DNA from 2 places in the Pseudomonas sp. 2FE genome. Region 1 is predicted to be linked to the other one. Evidence: riboswitches for the same ligand, from Rfam matches in the RefSeq annotation. Region 1 holds a riboswitch; the other holds the start of a gene.

Region 1 (7,152 bases):
CCGGCTGGCTGTGGTCGCCGTGGTAACTGGCGACCTGCTCGCCGCGCAGGGTTTCCACCGCCGCCAGCATGCCGCCCTGGAACTGGTAGTAATCGTTGGAATCGAGAATGTCGTGTTCGCGGTTGTCCTGGTTATGCAGCACCGCTTGCAGGCGCTCCAGGCGCTGGACGAAGTGTTCGCGCGCCGGTGTACCGCTGTCCGCCGCACCGTAGGCGTAGCCGCCCCAGTTCAGGTAGACCTCGGCCAAATCGGCGCGGGTCTGCCACAGGCGCTCCTCGATGGCGTTCTGTACCCCGGCACCGTAGGCCCCCGGCTTGGAGCCGAAGATGCGCCAGCCGGCCTGACGGCGAGCGTCTGCGGCGTCGACACCCTGGGCCTCCAGGCGTTGGCGCTCGAGGCGCACGCGGGCGGCCAGGGGGTTGAGGTCTTCTGGCTCGTCCAGTTCGGCCACCGCTTGCACGGCGGCGTCGAACAGGCGGATCAGGTTGCCGAAGGCATCGCGGAAGAAACCCGAGACCCGCAACGTGACATCCACCCGCGGGCGGTCGAGCAGCGACAGCGGCAGGATTTCGAAATCCTCGACCCGCTGGCTGCCGGCCTGCCACATCGGACGCACGCCGAGCAGGGCCATGGCCTGGGCCATATCGTCGCCGCCGGTGCGCATGGTCGCGGTACCCCAGACCGACAGGCCGAGCTGGCGCAGGTGGTCGCCGTTGTCTTGCAGGTGGCGTTCGAGTAGCAGGCTGGCGGACTGGAAGCCGATGCGCCAGGCAGTCGGCGTCGGCAGGTTGCGCACGTCCACCGAGTAGAAGTTGCGCCCGGTCGGCAGCACATCGAGGCGCCCACGGCTCGGTGCGCCACTGGGGCCGGCGGGGACGAAGCGGCCGCGCAGGGCCGCCAGCAGCCCTGAGATTTCCGCCGGGCCACAGGCGTCCAGGGTCGGTGCGACCCGATTGCGCAGTGCTTCGAGCACCGGCGCGGTTTCAGTGCCGACGGCCATCGGCGCACCGAGCAAGGTCGCCTCGATCAACTGCAAGGCAAACAGCTCCAGGCGCTCGCGGGTGTCGCCCTGGGTGCGCCAGGCATCGGTACTCAGCGCCTGCAACTCGGCTGGGCGCGGCCCGTTCCAGGGGGTGGCCATTTCGCAGTTGAGCGGGTTGAAGCCCAGCTGGAAATCCTTGGCCAGGGCCCGCAACAGGCTGGCGTTGGCGCCACGGCCATCGCCACGGGGAATCCGCAGCAGGGCCAGCAAGGTGTCGATGCGCAGGCGCCCGGCCGGCGACTCGCCGAACACGTGCAGGCCATCGCGGATCTGCGATTCCTTGAGGTCGCACAGGTAGGCATCGAGCTGCGGCAGCCAACTGTCCGGGTCTTCGTTGATCTGCAACTGCAGTTCGCGGTCGAGCTGGGTGGCGCGCACCAGGGCGAGAATCTCGCCGCGCAGTTCAATGGCGCGGCGGGGGTCGAGCAGGGAGGCGTCGTAATACTCGTCGGCCAGCCGCTCGATATCGCGCAGCGGGCCGTAGCTTTCGGCCCGGGTCAGCGGTGGCATCAGGTGGTCGATGATCACCGCCTGGGTGCGGCGCTTGGCCTGGGCACCCTCGCCGGGATCGTTGACGATAAAGGGGTAGACGTTGGGCATGGGCCCGAGCAGCGCATCCGGCCAGCAGTTTTCCGACAGGCCGACGCTCTTGCCCGGTAGCCATTCCAGGTTGCCGTGCTTGCCGACATGCACCACGGCATTGGCGCCGAAGACTGCCCGCAGCCAGAAGTAGAACGCCAGGTAACCGTGGGGCGGCACCAGGTCGGGGTCGTGGTACACGGCGCTGGCATCGAGTTGGTAGCCGCGCGCCGGCTGGATGCCGACGAAGCACAGGCCGAAACGCAGGCCGGCGATCATCATCCGCCCGCCTCGGTTACCTTGTCGGTGCATGGGATCCTGCTCGGGTTCGCCCCAGCGTTCGCGCACGGCCAGTTGGTTGGCGGCGGGCAGGCGTTCGAAGTGTTGGCGGTAGTCGTCCAGCGCGAGGCTTTGCGCGCAGGGGCGCAGGTCGAGGTGGTCCAGCTCGTTGGTCACCCCGCCTAGCAACAGGTGGATCAGCGCGGTGCCGCTGGCGGGCAAGTCCTGCAGCGGATAACCCTCGGCTTGCAGGGCGCGGAGGATATTCAGTGCGGCGGCCGGGGTATCCAGGCCGACGCCGTTGCCGATACGGCCGTCGCGGGTCGGGTAGTTGGCCAGCACCAGGGCGATGCGTTTGTCGGCACTCGGCAAACGCGCCAGTTCGACCCAACGCCGCGCCAGTTCGGCGACGAAATCCATCCGCCCGGTTTCGGCCTGGTAGCAGACCACATCGCTCTGGCTGCGCTCGCTGCGCCAGGCCAGGCCCTTGAAGCTGATGGGCCGGGTGATGATGCGGCCGTCCAGCTCGGGCAGGGCGATGTGCATGGCCAAGTCACGGGGGCCCAGGCCCTGGGGGTTGTCGCGCCAGAGCGGCAGGTTGTCGAGGGCGCAGATGGCCTGCAGCACCGGCACATTGCGGCGAAACGGGCGCAGGTTGGGCGCCTCGGGGTTGGACTGGGCGAAGCCGGTGGTGTTGATAATCAGCGCGGCGTCCGCCTGCTCGAGCACATCTTCCACCACCGTCAGGCAGGCCGCCTCTTTCAGGCTGGCCACGGCAATCGGCAGGGGGTTGAGACCCTGGGCCAGCAGGCGTTGGCAGAACTCGTCGATGAAGGCGGTGTTCGCCGACTGCACGTGGGTGCGGTAGAACAGCAGCCCGACCACCGCTTGCCCAGCACGCCAGTCGGCTTGCCAATGGCTCAGCTCGGCGTTGGCCTGCCGCGGGTGATAGAGGCCCACGCGCGGCAGCGGCTGCGGTTCGACCCAGGGGTAAGCCGCATCCAGCCAGGTGCTGGCGAGGTAGTGATAGAGCTGCCTGGCGTTGTCCACCCCGCCTTGGCGCAGGTACTGCCAGAGCCGTTCGGCCTCGGCGGCGGCGACGTTGCCCAGCGCGGTCAATTCCGGATCGGGGCTGTCGTCGCCCGGCACCAGAATCAGTTTGGTGCCACGGGCGGCGAGTTCGACCAGGCGCTCGACGCCATAGCGCCAGTAGCTGATGCCGCCGTGCAGGGAAATCAGGATCAGCTTGGCGTGTTGCAGCACCTCGTCCACATAGAGGTCGACCGATGCGTGATTTTGCAGCTGCGTCGGGCTGGCCAGACGCAGGCTCGGGTAGTCCGCCGGCAGCTCCCGCGCCGCCTCGGCCAGCAGCGACAGGTGCGAGTCGCCGGTGCAGAGGATCACGACATCGGCGGGGGTCTGCGCCAGATGGGCGATGCCATCGGCGGGGACGAAACCACCGGGCTGGGTGCGCAAGAGGTGCATGGGTCAGCGTGGGTCCTGTGGTGGCGCGGTCGCGTGTTCGTGGGTTGGGAGCGTAGGGTGCGCCGCGCGCACCAGGCGGCGATCAAGTTCTGCGGTGCGCATGGCGCACCCTGCGCGCGTCAGGCCAGTGAGGTCTTCAGCTCGTTGCTGATAAGCGCCTGATCCAACTCCTGGCCGATGATCACCAGATGGCTGGCGCGGCTTTCATCGGCGCGCCAGGCGCGGTCGAAGTGTTTGTCGAAACGCTTGCCGACCCCCTGGATCAGCAGGCGCATGGGCTTGCCGGGAATCGCCGCGAAGCCCTTGATGCGCAGCACCCCGTGGCGCTCGACCAGGCTATTGAGGCTGGCCAGCAACAAGTGCTCATCGACTTCCGGCAGCTGGATGGCGAAGGAGTCGAATTCCTCGTGGTCGTGCTCGGCGTGGCCATCAAGGTTGTGGTCTTCGAGGTCGTGGTGGGTCTTGCGGCCGTCGATATGCAGCTCGGTTTCCGAGTTCAGGCCAAGCAGGATCGACAACGGCAGCTCGCCACTGCGCGCTTCGATGACCTTCACCGCCGGCGGCAGTTCTTCCGCCACTTCGGCACGGACGGCGGCTAGCGCTGCGGGGCTGAGCAGGTCGGCCTTGTTGAGGATGACCAGGTCGGCGCTGGCCAGTTGGTCGGCGAACAGCTCGTGCAGCGGCGATTCGTGGTCGAGGTTCGGGTCTGCGCGGCGCTGGGCGTCGACCCGATCCGGGAAGGCGGCGAAGGTGCCGGCGGCCACAGCGGGGCCGTCGACCACGGTGATGACCGCGTCGACGGTGCAGGCGTTGCGGATTTCCGGCCAGTTGAAGGCCTGGACCAGCGGCTTGGGCAAGGCCAGGCCGGAGGTCTCGATGAGGATCTGGTCGAGGTCGCCACGCCGCGCCACCAGCTCGCGCATGACCGGGAAGAATTCTTCCTGCACGGTGCAGCACAGGCAGCCGTTGGCCAGCTCGAACACCCGGCCGACGGCTTCTTCTTCGCTGCAGCCGATCGAGCATTGCTTGAGGATTTCGCCGTCGATGCCGAGTTCGCCGAACTCGTTGACTATCACCGCGATGCGCCGCCCTTCGGCGTTGTTGAGCATGTGCCGCAGCAGGGTGGTTTTACCGGCGCCGAGAAAGCCGGTAACTATGGTGACGGGTAGTTTGGCCAAGGTTTTCATGCGTCGCGCAGCCCTGTTCAGATCGAAGCGAAAGCGGATCGGCGGGCATGCGCGACGAGCGTAGCGGAGCACCAGGCTCGCATTAAGCAGTTCGCCACCGGATCACCCCGCCCGGTTGTCGTACGAACCTGTGCACTATCTGCCTGAGCGGCGCTCGACTAGATCTTGAACAGGTTCTAAGAAGTTCGAAGGCAGGTCTCCTGGCTCACGACTTGGCCCGCTCTCCTAATCAGGGGGCCCTCTCTTCGCCTTCCCGCATACGGCAGTGGCATTGGAAGAGATCAAGTCGCTTACAGTTGCGGGGGCAGCCACGGCGTTCAACCGCGTTCCCTCTTAGCTCTGGTGCTGGCTTGCTGAGCCCAGAGAACCTCGAAGCGGCAAGGCTACGCAGTGCGCGGAGTCGGGTCAATTCAGGCGGTGTGAAAACTACTGCGGCGCCACCGCCGAAGTTGACGCTCGACCCGTGTTCGTGATGTTCTAGAAAGGCTGTTTCAGGTGTCTTGTGCGGTCGTGCGCAAGGTGAAACGGGAAGTCGGTGCGCTCCCAGGAGCTAGTCCGACGCTGCCCCCGCAACGGTAAGCGAATGATGGGACCGAAAAACCACTGTGCCGCAGGGCATGGGAAGGTGAGTCCCATGACACTGTGGATGTTCGCATCCAGCAGTCAGCGCAAGCCCGGAGACCGGCCTGAAATCATTACAGTTTGGCAAACCCGCGGTGGGCGGGCGCAAGCCGGAAGCTCGAGTGCGTTCGCATTCGGCTCCTCGTGCGTTCCCTTCTGCTACGTTTTCATTTCCAGTTCAGAGGGAACGGTCATGTCCACTAGCACCCTGACACATTCTGCCGAGGCCAGTGCCTCGCTCTCGCAACGCCTGGTTCTGGCCATCGGTGCCGGCCTGTTGGGCGCACTGCTGGTCTATTTCGCCGGCTTCTCGCAGATCGATGCCGTACACAACGCGGCGCACGATACCCGCCACAGCTCCGCATTTCCGTGCCACTGAGAGGCTTGCCATGATTAAGCGCATCGCCCAGACGGCCGGCTTCAGCGGGCTGTTGGCGGCACTTTTATTGACTCTGTTGCAGAGTTTCTGGGTCGCACCGCTGATTCTTACAGCGGAAACCTTCGAGAACAGCGCGCCGGCCACCGAACAGGTCGGCGAGCATGGGCATGAGGCCGGCGTTGCCGCGCATGAGCACAGCGCCGAGGCCTGGGCGCCGGAAGATGGCTGGCAGCGCGTGCTGTCCACCACTGGCGGTAATCTGGTGGTGGCGGTGGGCTTCGCGCTGATGCTGGCCGGTCTGTACAGCCTGCGTACGCCGGGCCGGACCTGGGAAGGCCTGCTCTGGGGCTTGGGCGGTTTCGCGACCTTCAGCCTGGCGCCTGCGTTGGGCTTGCCGCCGGAGTTGCCGGGGACTGCCGCCGCCGATCTGGCGTTGCGTCAGTACTGGTGGATCGGTACCGCCATGGCCACGGCGGTAGGTCTGGCGCTGATCGTCTTCGGTAAGTACTGGGCGTTGCGCAGCCTTGGCCTGGCGCTGCTGCTGGTGCCGCACGTGATCGGTGCGCCGCAGCCCGAGGTGCATTCGAGCCTGGCGCCAGAGGCGCTGGAACACCAGTTCATCTGGGCCTCGCTGATTACCAATGCCTTGTTCTGGGTGGCGTTGGGCTTGCTCTCGGCCTGGCTGTATCGCCGTTTCGCCGGCCCGAACGCGGCGTGAGCCACTGCTCCGGTCCTCGGCCGGCTGCACATGAACCCGTTGACGGCTGTGCCGTCAGCGGGTTTTTCGCTTTTGTCCACGCTTCTATCCATGCCACTGCGCCGCTGCCATGACGGCCGCTCCGCTCTATATCGCCGGCCTCGGCTGCCGGCGTGGCTGTTCGCAAGCCGTGCTGCGCGAGCTGCTGGAGCAGACGCTGGATGCCTATGGCTTGCAGCTGGCGGACTTGAGCGGGCTGGCCAGTATCGAGCAGAAACGCGCCGAGCCCGGCTTGCTGGCCCTGGCGCAAACGCTGGAGCTGCCATTGGAGTTTTTCTCTGCCGCACAATTGGCGGCGTTCGCTAGCCGGCTGACGCAACATTCCGCCATCGCCTTGCGCGCCACCGGCAGCGCCGGGGTGGCCGAGGCCTGTGCCCTGGCACAGGCCGAGGCGTTGAGCGGTAGTCGGGCCGAGCTGTTGATCGGCAAACACAGCAATGCCAGCGCCAGCTTTGCCCTGGCCTGCATTCGTCGCCCATAAGTGTTTCCAACTTCACGACTCAGGAGAGGCCCATGACGGTCTATTTCATCGGCGCCGGCCCAGGCGATCCGGAGCTGATCACGGTCAAGGGGCAACGCTTGATCCATTCCTGCCCGGTGATTCTCTATGCCGGTTCGCTGGTGCCCGCGGCAGTGCTCGAAGGCCATAGTGCCGAGCTGCTGGTGAATACCGCCGAACTGCACCTGGAGGAAATCATCGCGCTGATCAAGGCGGCCCATGAGCAGGGCCAGGATATCGCCCGCGTGCATTCCGGCGACCCGTCGCTGTATGGCGCGATCGGCGAGCAGATTCGCCTGCTGCGCCAACTGCAGATTCCGTTCG
Region 2 (7,152 bases), on a different contig from region 1:
TCTGTGATTCTCGGCATTAACCCTGCCAGGGCAGCCCATGCGCGACTATAAATGGCTCAATGAGTATTGCCTCAACCGCTTTGGCTCCAAGGCGGCGTTGGAAGCCAGGCTGCCGACCCCCAAGTCGGCGGCCGAGTTGCGCCAGATCGCTGATGACCGTTACCTGTCGTTGATCGCCCTGCGGGTCTTTCGCGCCGGCCTCAAACACAGCTTGGTGGATGCCAAGTGGCCGGCCTTCGAGGAGGTTTTCTTCGGCTTCGCTCCCGAGAAAGTCGTGCTGATGGGCGGCGAGCATCTGGAGCGGCTGATGCAGGACGCGCGGCTGATCCGTCACCTTGGCAAGCTGAAAAGCGTGCCGCGTAACGCGCAGTTTGTCCTCGATGTGGCGAAGCAGCAGGGCAGTTTCGGCGCGCTGATCGCCGATTGGCCGGTGACCGATATCGTCGGCCTGTGGAAGTACCTGGCCAAACATGGCGGCCAGCTCGGCGGGCTGTCGGCGCCACGCTTGCTGCGCATGGTTGGCAAAGACACCTTCATTCCGACTGACGATATGGTCGCGGCCCTGAAGGCGCAGGAGATCATCGAAAAGACTCCCACCAGCCTGAAGGAGCTTGCCGCCGTGCAAGCCGCGTTCAATCAGTGGCACGCCCAAAGCGGCCGGCCCCTGTGTCAGCTTTCGGTGATGTTGGCGCATACGGTCAATCATTGATCGCGAGACTCGGTATTCGCCCTTAGAGGGTGAGGGAGGCCCCGATGGATACTGCAATTCAGCGAGTCGCTCAGGCGCTTCGGCGCGCCGAACGCATCCTGATCATCAGCGGTGCGGGCCTTTCCGCGGACTCCGGCTTGCCGACCTATCGCGGTCTCGGCGGCTTGTATAACGGCGTGACCGAAGAAGGGCTGCCGATCGAGACGGCGCTCTCTGGGCCGATGCTGCAACGCGATCCTGCCCTGTGCTGGAAATACCTCGCCGAACTGGGCAAGGCCTGCCTGGGAGCCAAACCGAATGCCGGTCATTACGCTATCGCCGAACTGCAACGGCGCAAATCTGGCTGCTGGGTGCTGACGCAGAATATCGACGGCTACCACCGCGCGGCGGGTAGTCCGGTGGAGCGGCTGATCGAGATTCATGGCGAACTGGCGCCGCTGTTCTGCCAATCCTGTGGCGCCGAGAGCGCTGAATTGGCAGAGCATCTACAGCGTCCGCTGCCGCCAAAATGCCCGCAGTGCGGTGGCATCCTGCGCCCGCCGGTGGTGCTGTTCGAGGAACTGCTGCCGGAGCTGGCCATCGACACGCTCTATGCCGAGCTGCGCAAAGGCTTCGACGTGGTGCTGGCGGTGGGGACCACGGCGAGCTTCCCCTATATAGTCGAGCCGGTCGTGCGCACCCGCCACGCAGGCGGCTTCACCGCCGAAATCAACCCGATGCACAGCGACCTCAGCCGGCTGGTGGATGTGCATTTACGGGGTAGGGCCTTAGATGTGTTGCCGGAGTTACTGGGTCACATTCCGGCTAATTAAATTTGCAAGTGAGGGTTGTGGAAGGCATAGTCGCGGCTTCATAAAATTCGACACGGCCGTGCCCATGCTAAAGCGCTTCGCACCCCTCGTGCCCCTCGCACTCTCAGTCTTCCTGGTTGCTTGCGCCGGCTACTCGCCGAAGTCGCAGGTCGCCGAAGCTCCCCAGCCGATTGCCGATGAGCAAACTGTCGAGCCGCTGCCGGACTTCGCCCAAGACAAACCCTACGAATTGCCGACCTTTGCCGACAGCATCCTGGCTCACGGCCTGTCGCTGGTAGGCACCCGCTACCGTTTCGGCGGTAGTTCGGTGTCTTCCGGTTTCGATTGCAGCGGCTTTATCGGTTACCTGTTCAAAGAAGAAGCCGGTATGAGCCTGCCGCGCTCCACCCGCGAAATGATCAACCTCGATGCACCGCTGGTGGAGCGTACCGAGCTGGAGCCTGGCGATCTGTTGTTCTTCAGCACCAACGGCCGTGGCCGGGTCAGCCACGCCGGCATCTACCTCGGCGATGATCAGTTCATCCATTCTTCCAGCAGCCGCAGCGGCGGTGTGCGGGTGGACAGCCTGGATGATAAATACTGGAGCCGTACCTTCATCGAGGCCAAGCGCGCCTTGGCGCTGGCTTCGGTTAGCCACAATCCGCTGCACCCTTAATCTCCATTGAGTTCAGCGCGCGCAAGCGCAAAGCTTGCGCGCGCTCGTACCTCGCGGCAGAGTAGAGCGCACTAAGAATCAGAGCCGCCTCGCTTATGCCCGCCACGGCCCGTCTCGCCCTACTCGTACTCGCCGCGCTGCTGACTGCCTGCGCGAGCAACACCGCCCCTCCGGAAAGCGTTTTCACCACCGAGCACAGTGGCGCCGCCGATGATGTGCTGTTGCGCGCCTTGGGGCTGGTCGGCACGCCTTACCGTTACGGCGGCAATACCCCAGACAGCGGCTTCGATTGCAGCGGCCTGATCGGCTACGTCTACCGGGATGCAGCCGGCATCGCCTTGCCGCGCTCAACCCGCGAGATGATCGGCATGCGTGCGCCGAGCGTGCGGCGTGACGCGTTGCAGACCGGCGATCTGCTGTTCTTCGCCACCAATGGCGGCGGTCAGGTCAGCCACGCGGGTATTTACGTCGGGGAAGGGCGTTTCGTTCACGCGCCCTCCAGTGGCGGCACCGTGCGCTTGGATAGCCTGGCGACTGCCTACTGGCAGAAGAGCTACCTGGAGGCCAAGCGGGTGCTCAATCCGGCCCGTCTCGCCCGCACGCCCTGATCTGCACGCGCCTATCTACCCACGCCCATTTACATAGGAGTGCCGCATGACCGGCCGTACCCTGAACCTCGACGACGCGCTGTATAACTACCTGCTCGAGGTCTCCCTGCGTGAAACGCCGCTGCTCAAGTGCCTGCGCGAGGAAACTCAAGCCTTGCCCATGGCGCGCTGGCAGATCGCCCCGGAGCAGGGTCAATTCATGGCGCTGCTGGTCAAGCTAATCGGTGCCAAACGCCTGCTGGAAATCGGCACCTTCACCGGCTACAGCGCCCTCTGTATGGCCAGCGCCATGCCGGAAGATGGCCAACTGATTTGCTGCGACCTGCCCGGCGACTACAACGCCATCGCCCGTCGCTACTGGCAGCAGGCGGGAGTGCACGAACGCATCGACCTGCGTCTGGCGCCGGCGCTGGAGACCCTTGGTCTGCTGGAGCGAGAAGGGCAGAGCGGAACCTTCGATCTGATCTTTATCGACGCCGACAAGGCCAACTACCCGGTTTACCTGGAGCATGCCCTGGTGCTGGCCCGGCCGGGCGCTTTGATCCTGTTCGATAACACCCTGTGGAGTGGGCGAGTCCTGGAACAGGCGCCCGACAGCGCCGACACCCGCGCTATCCAAGCCCTCAACCGGCGCCTGAAAAACGACCAACGCCTGGATTTGTCTCTGCTGCCCATCGGCGATGGTCTGACCCTCTGCCGTAAACACTGACAGCTGTGCAGGGCCTGGGCGCATGAGTTCGCCCCAACAGCTTTTTCCAACGATTCACTCGAACAGGCTTGACCGCGTCCGCCTGCCAGCGCCAGTCTGCAGCCGGTGAGCTATATTCAGCCCGTCTTAGGGCCGATAGCTCAGCTGGGAGAGCGCCACGTTCGCAACGTGGAGGTCGGGAGTTCGATCCTCCTTCGGTCCACCAAATCGAAAGGCCGGAACCCATGGGGTCCGGCCTTTTCGTTTGGCTATGTCTGAGTTAGCTGTTGCAAGGCGAGCATTGGAAAAGTGCAAGACCCAGCGGGCCAGCTCAACACTTCACCGGCACCTAGCCAGAGCATTTGAAGACTGGATAAGGCCTTTGGCCGCCACCACCGGCCGGGCAAAGTGCGCTGCTTGGCGGCACCTATGCCGAGTTCAGCTGCAAGCTGGCCATATTCACCCTTAGTGCCGCGTTGACGCTCCACCGCCAACCCTCTAACCTGCCTGCCTTGCTTCAGGTGCCCCCAGGCTTAGTGCCGGCGGGGTGAAACAGGGAAGCCGGTGCGTTCTTGCAGTTGTTCATTTAATGAGCAGTCAGGCAAAACTATTCCGGCGCTGCCCCCGCAACGGTAGACGAGTCAAGAAGCCGCTTTTAGCCACTGTGCCCTGCACGGGAAGGTGCGGTTTTGCGAACGCCTCATCTCGAAGGTGTTCCGCTCGTAAGCCCGGAGACCGGCCTGTCGCAGTCCACGGCATCGCGGAGGGCGTTGTCTGGCGTGTAGGCTGCGCTGCGGCCTGTGCGTCCGCTGTTCTCCGCAAGCTTTACCCAGCCTGAGTCCTGTGGGCGAGAGTGGTGGAGATCCTGTCTCGATGAGTAAGTCCTTTCTGGTGCCAGCTATTGGTTCGGCGGTGGCGAGACTTTGTCCGCCGTGTCCCGGGCGGCATTCTTTCCTGACTAGTCTGTCTCTACACCCTTTTCGCGCTTCCAGCGGTGTTTGGGCAGCCTCCAACGTGCAGCAAGGTTCTGAGGTGAAACGATGAGCGAGTCAGCAGAAAGAGACGCCCGCCACAAGGCCCGGATGGAGCGCAAGAAGGCCCTGGTCGACGAAAAGATCGCCCAGGCGCAAGACCAATACGGTCTGTTGCTGGTGCACACCGGCAATGGCAAAGGCAAAAGCAGCTCGGCCTTCGGTATGGTCGCCCGCGCGTTGGGACATGGCATGAAGGTCGGCGTGGTGCAGTTCATCAAAGGCGCGGCGAGCACTGGCGAAGAGCGATTCTTCCGCCGCTTCCCCGAGGAAGTCAGCTACCACGTGATGGGTGAGGGTTACACCTGGGACACCCAGGATCGCCAGCGCGATATCGACAAGGCCGTCGCCGCCTGGGCGGTGGCCAAGCAGTTGTTGAATGACCCCGAGATCGGCCTGGTGGTGCTGGATGAGCTGAATATCGCGCTCAAGCATGGCTATTTGCCGTTGGACACCGTGCTGGCCGATATCGGTGGTCGCCCGCTGTTGCAGCACGTGGTCGCCACCGGCCGTGGTGCGCCGCCCGGCTTGATCGAGGCGGCAGACACCGTGACCGAAATGGGCATGCTCAAGCATGCGTTCAAGTCCGGCGTGAAGGCGCAGAAAGGGGTGGAGTTTTGAGGCGCCTGGCTTTAGTAGGGTGGATTCGCCGCAACGCGGCAATCCACCATCCGGAGGCCATGCGGTGCATTGCCCTGCGGTCGAATGCACCCTACGGACGAGGTTTGAGCGCATGAGCTCCGCACGCCAATGCCCGGCCCTGTTGATCGCCGCGCCGGCTTCCGGCCAGGGCAAGACCACCGTCACCGCCGCCCTGGCGCGGCTGCATACGCGCCAGGGCAAGCGGGTGCGGGTGTTCAAGTGCGGGCCGGACTTTCTCGACCCGATGATCCTCGCCCGCGCCAGCGCCGCGCCGGTCTATCAGCTCGACCTGTGGATGGTCGGCGCGGTGGAAAGCCGTCGCCTGCTCTGGGAAGCCGCTGGTGAGGCCGACTTGATTCTGATCGAAGGGGTCATGGGCCTGTTCGATGGCACACCGTCCGCCGCCGATCTGGCGCGGCATTTCGGCGTGCCGGTGATGGCGCTGATCGACGGCTCCGGCATGGCCCAGACCTTTGGTGCCATGGCCCACGGCATGGCCACCTTCCAGGCCGATCTGCCGTTCTCCGGGGTGCTGGCCAACCGCACCGGCAGCATCCGCCATGGCGAGATATTGCGTGACTGCCTGCCCAAGCACATTCATTGGTACGGCGCCTTGCCGCGTAGCGCCGCGATCGAACTACCGAGCCGGCACCTGGGGCTGGTGCAGGCCGAAGAACTGGCCGATCTGGACGCCCGTCTGGATGCCGCCGCCGATGCCCTGGCCGCGAGTGCCGACGTCGGCTTGCCGGCGCCGGTGAGTTTTGCCGCGCCCGAGCTGTTTGAGAGCCAGCCCATCGAGCCGTTATTGGCCGGCGTGCGCATCGGCGTCGCGCGGGACACCTCGTTCGCCTTTATCTACCAGGCTAACCTCGATCTGCTGCGCCAGTTGGGTGCCGAGCTGATTCAGTTTTCGCCGCTGCAGGATGCCGAGATACCCGAGGTAGACAGCCTCTATCTGCCCGGCGGCTACCCCGAGCTGCACCTGCAACAGCTGGCGGCCAATCAGCCGATGAGCGCGGCGATTCATGCCCATCACGCCGCCGGCAAACCGATCCACGCCGAGTGTGGCGGCATGCTCTACCTGCTCAAGGCGCTGACCGATAAAGACGGTGAGCGTGGCGAGCTGCTCGGTCTGCTGCCCGGCCAGGCGCTGATGCACAAACGCCTGAAGGCGCTGGCGTTGCAGGAAATCGAATTGCCGGAAGGGCGCCTGCGTGGCCACACCTACCACTATTCGGAGCTGGACTGCGCCCTGGAGCCGCTGGCCCGTGGCGTCTGCCCGACTTATAAGCGCACGGCCGAGGCGGTTTACCGGATCGGCCGGCTGACCGCTTCCTATATCCACCTTTATCTGCCGTCCAATCCCCAGGCGGCTGCGGCCCTGTTCCTACCATGAGCGAGTCAACTGCATGAGCCAGCACGCGTTCAGCGAAGCCGAGCGCGCGGCGGTGTACCGCGCGATTGCCGAACGCCGCGACATGCGCCATTTCAGTGGCGGCCAGGTCGCGCCTGAACTGCTGGCGCGTCTGCTGGAGGCGGCGCATCAGGCGCCGAGCGTCGGCTTGATGCAGCCTTGGCGGTTTATCCGCATCACCCGGCCAGGCTTGCGTGAGGCTATTCATGGCCTGGTGGAAGAGGAGCGGGTGCGCACGGCCGAGGCCTTGCAGCAGCGCTCGGATGAATTCATGCGGCTCAAGGTCGAGGGTATACGCGACTGCGCCGAGTTGCTGGTGATGGCCCTGATGGACGGCCGCGAGGCGCATGTGTTCGGTCGCCGCACCTTGCCGGAAATGGACCTGGCGTCGCTCGCCTGCGCGATTCAGAACCTCTGGCTCGCCGCTCGCGCGGAAGGTCTGGGCCTGGGCTGGGTGTCCTTGTTCGACCCCGAGGCCCTGGCCGCGCTGCTCCATTTACCGGCCGGGGCGAAACCGGTGGCGGTGCTCTGCCTGGGCCCGGTGCCGGAGTTTTACCCGGTACCGATGTTGCAGCAGGAAGGCTGGGCCACAC

Evidence for each region. Region 1 has a riboswitch for cobalamin ahead of cobW (cobalamin biosynthesis protein CobW). Riboswitches for the same ligand answer to the same signal wherever they lie in the genome.
Region 2: linked by a shared signal. The riboswitch ahead of cobO (cob(I)yrinic acid a,c-diamide adenosyltransferase) and the one ahead of cobW (cobalamin biosynthesis protein CobW) in region 1 are both predicted to bind cobalamin.

What each region holds. Positions count from the first base shown of each region.
Region 1 covers NZ_SCMO01000002.1:428,322-435,473, forward strand. The annotation lists gene cobN (cobaltochelatase subunit CobN) at 1-3,385, opposite strand, end outside; gene cobW (cobalamin biosynthesis protein CobW) at 3,505-4,572, opposite strand; cobalamin riboswitch at 4,745-4,959, opposite strand; cobalamin riboswitch at 5,049-5,277, shown strand; gene FFS12_RS07080 (CbtB domain-containing protein) at 5,387-5,572, shown strand; gene FFS12_RS07085 (CbtA family protein) at 5,583-6,290, shown strand; gene FFS12_RS07090 (cobalamin biosynthesis protein) at 6,400-6,810, shown strand; gene cobM (precorrin-4 C(11)-methyltransferase) at 6,843-7,152, shown strand, end outside.
Region 2 covers NZ_SCMO01000001.1:263,207-270,358, forward strand. The annotation lists gene ttcA (tRNA 2-thiocytidine(32) synthetase TtcA) at 1-7, shown strand, start outside; gene FFS12_RS01290 (DNA-3-methyladenine glycosylase I) at 38-709, shown strand; gene FFS12_RS01295 (NAD-dependent deacylase) at 754-1,521, shown strand; gene FFS12_RS01300 (C40 family peptidase) at 1,586-2,176, shown strand; gene FFS12_RS01305 (C40 family peptidase) at 2,272-2,784, shown strand; gene FFS12_RS01310 (O-methyltransferase) at 2,831-3,493, shown strand; tRNA gene FFS12_RS01315 (tRNA-Ala) at 3,623-3,698, shown strand; cobalamin riboswitch at 3,975-4,231, shown strand; gene cobO (cob(I)yrinic acid a,c-diamide adenosyltransferase) at 4,513-5,124, shown strand; gene FFS12_RS01325 (cobyrinate a,c-diamide synthase) at 5,237-6,541, shown strand; gene bluB (5,6-dimethylbenzimidazole synthase) at 6,555-7,152, shown strand, end outside.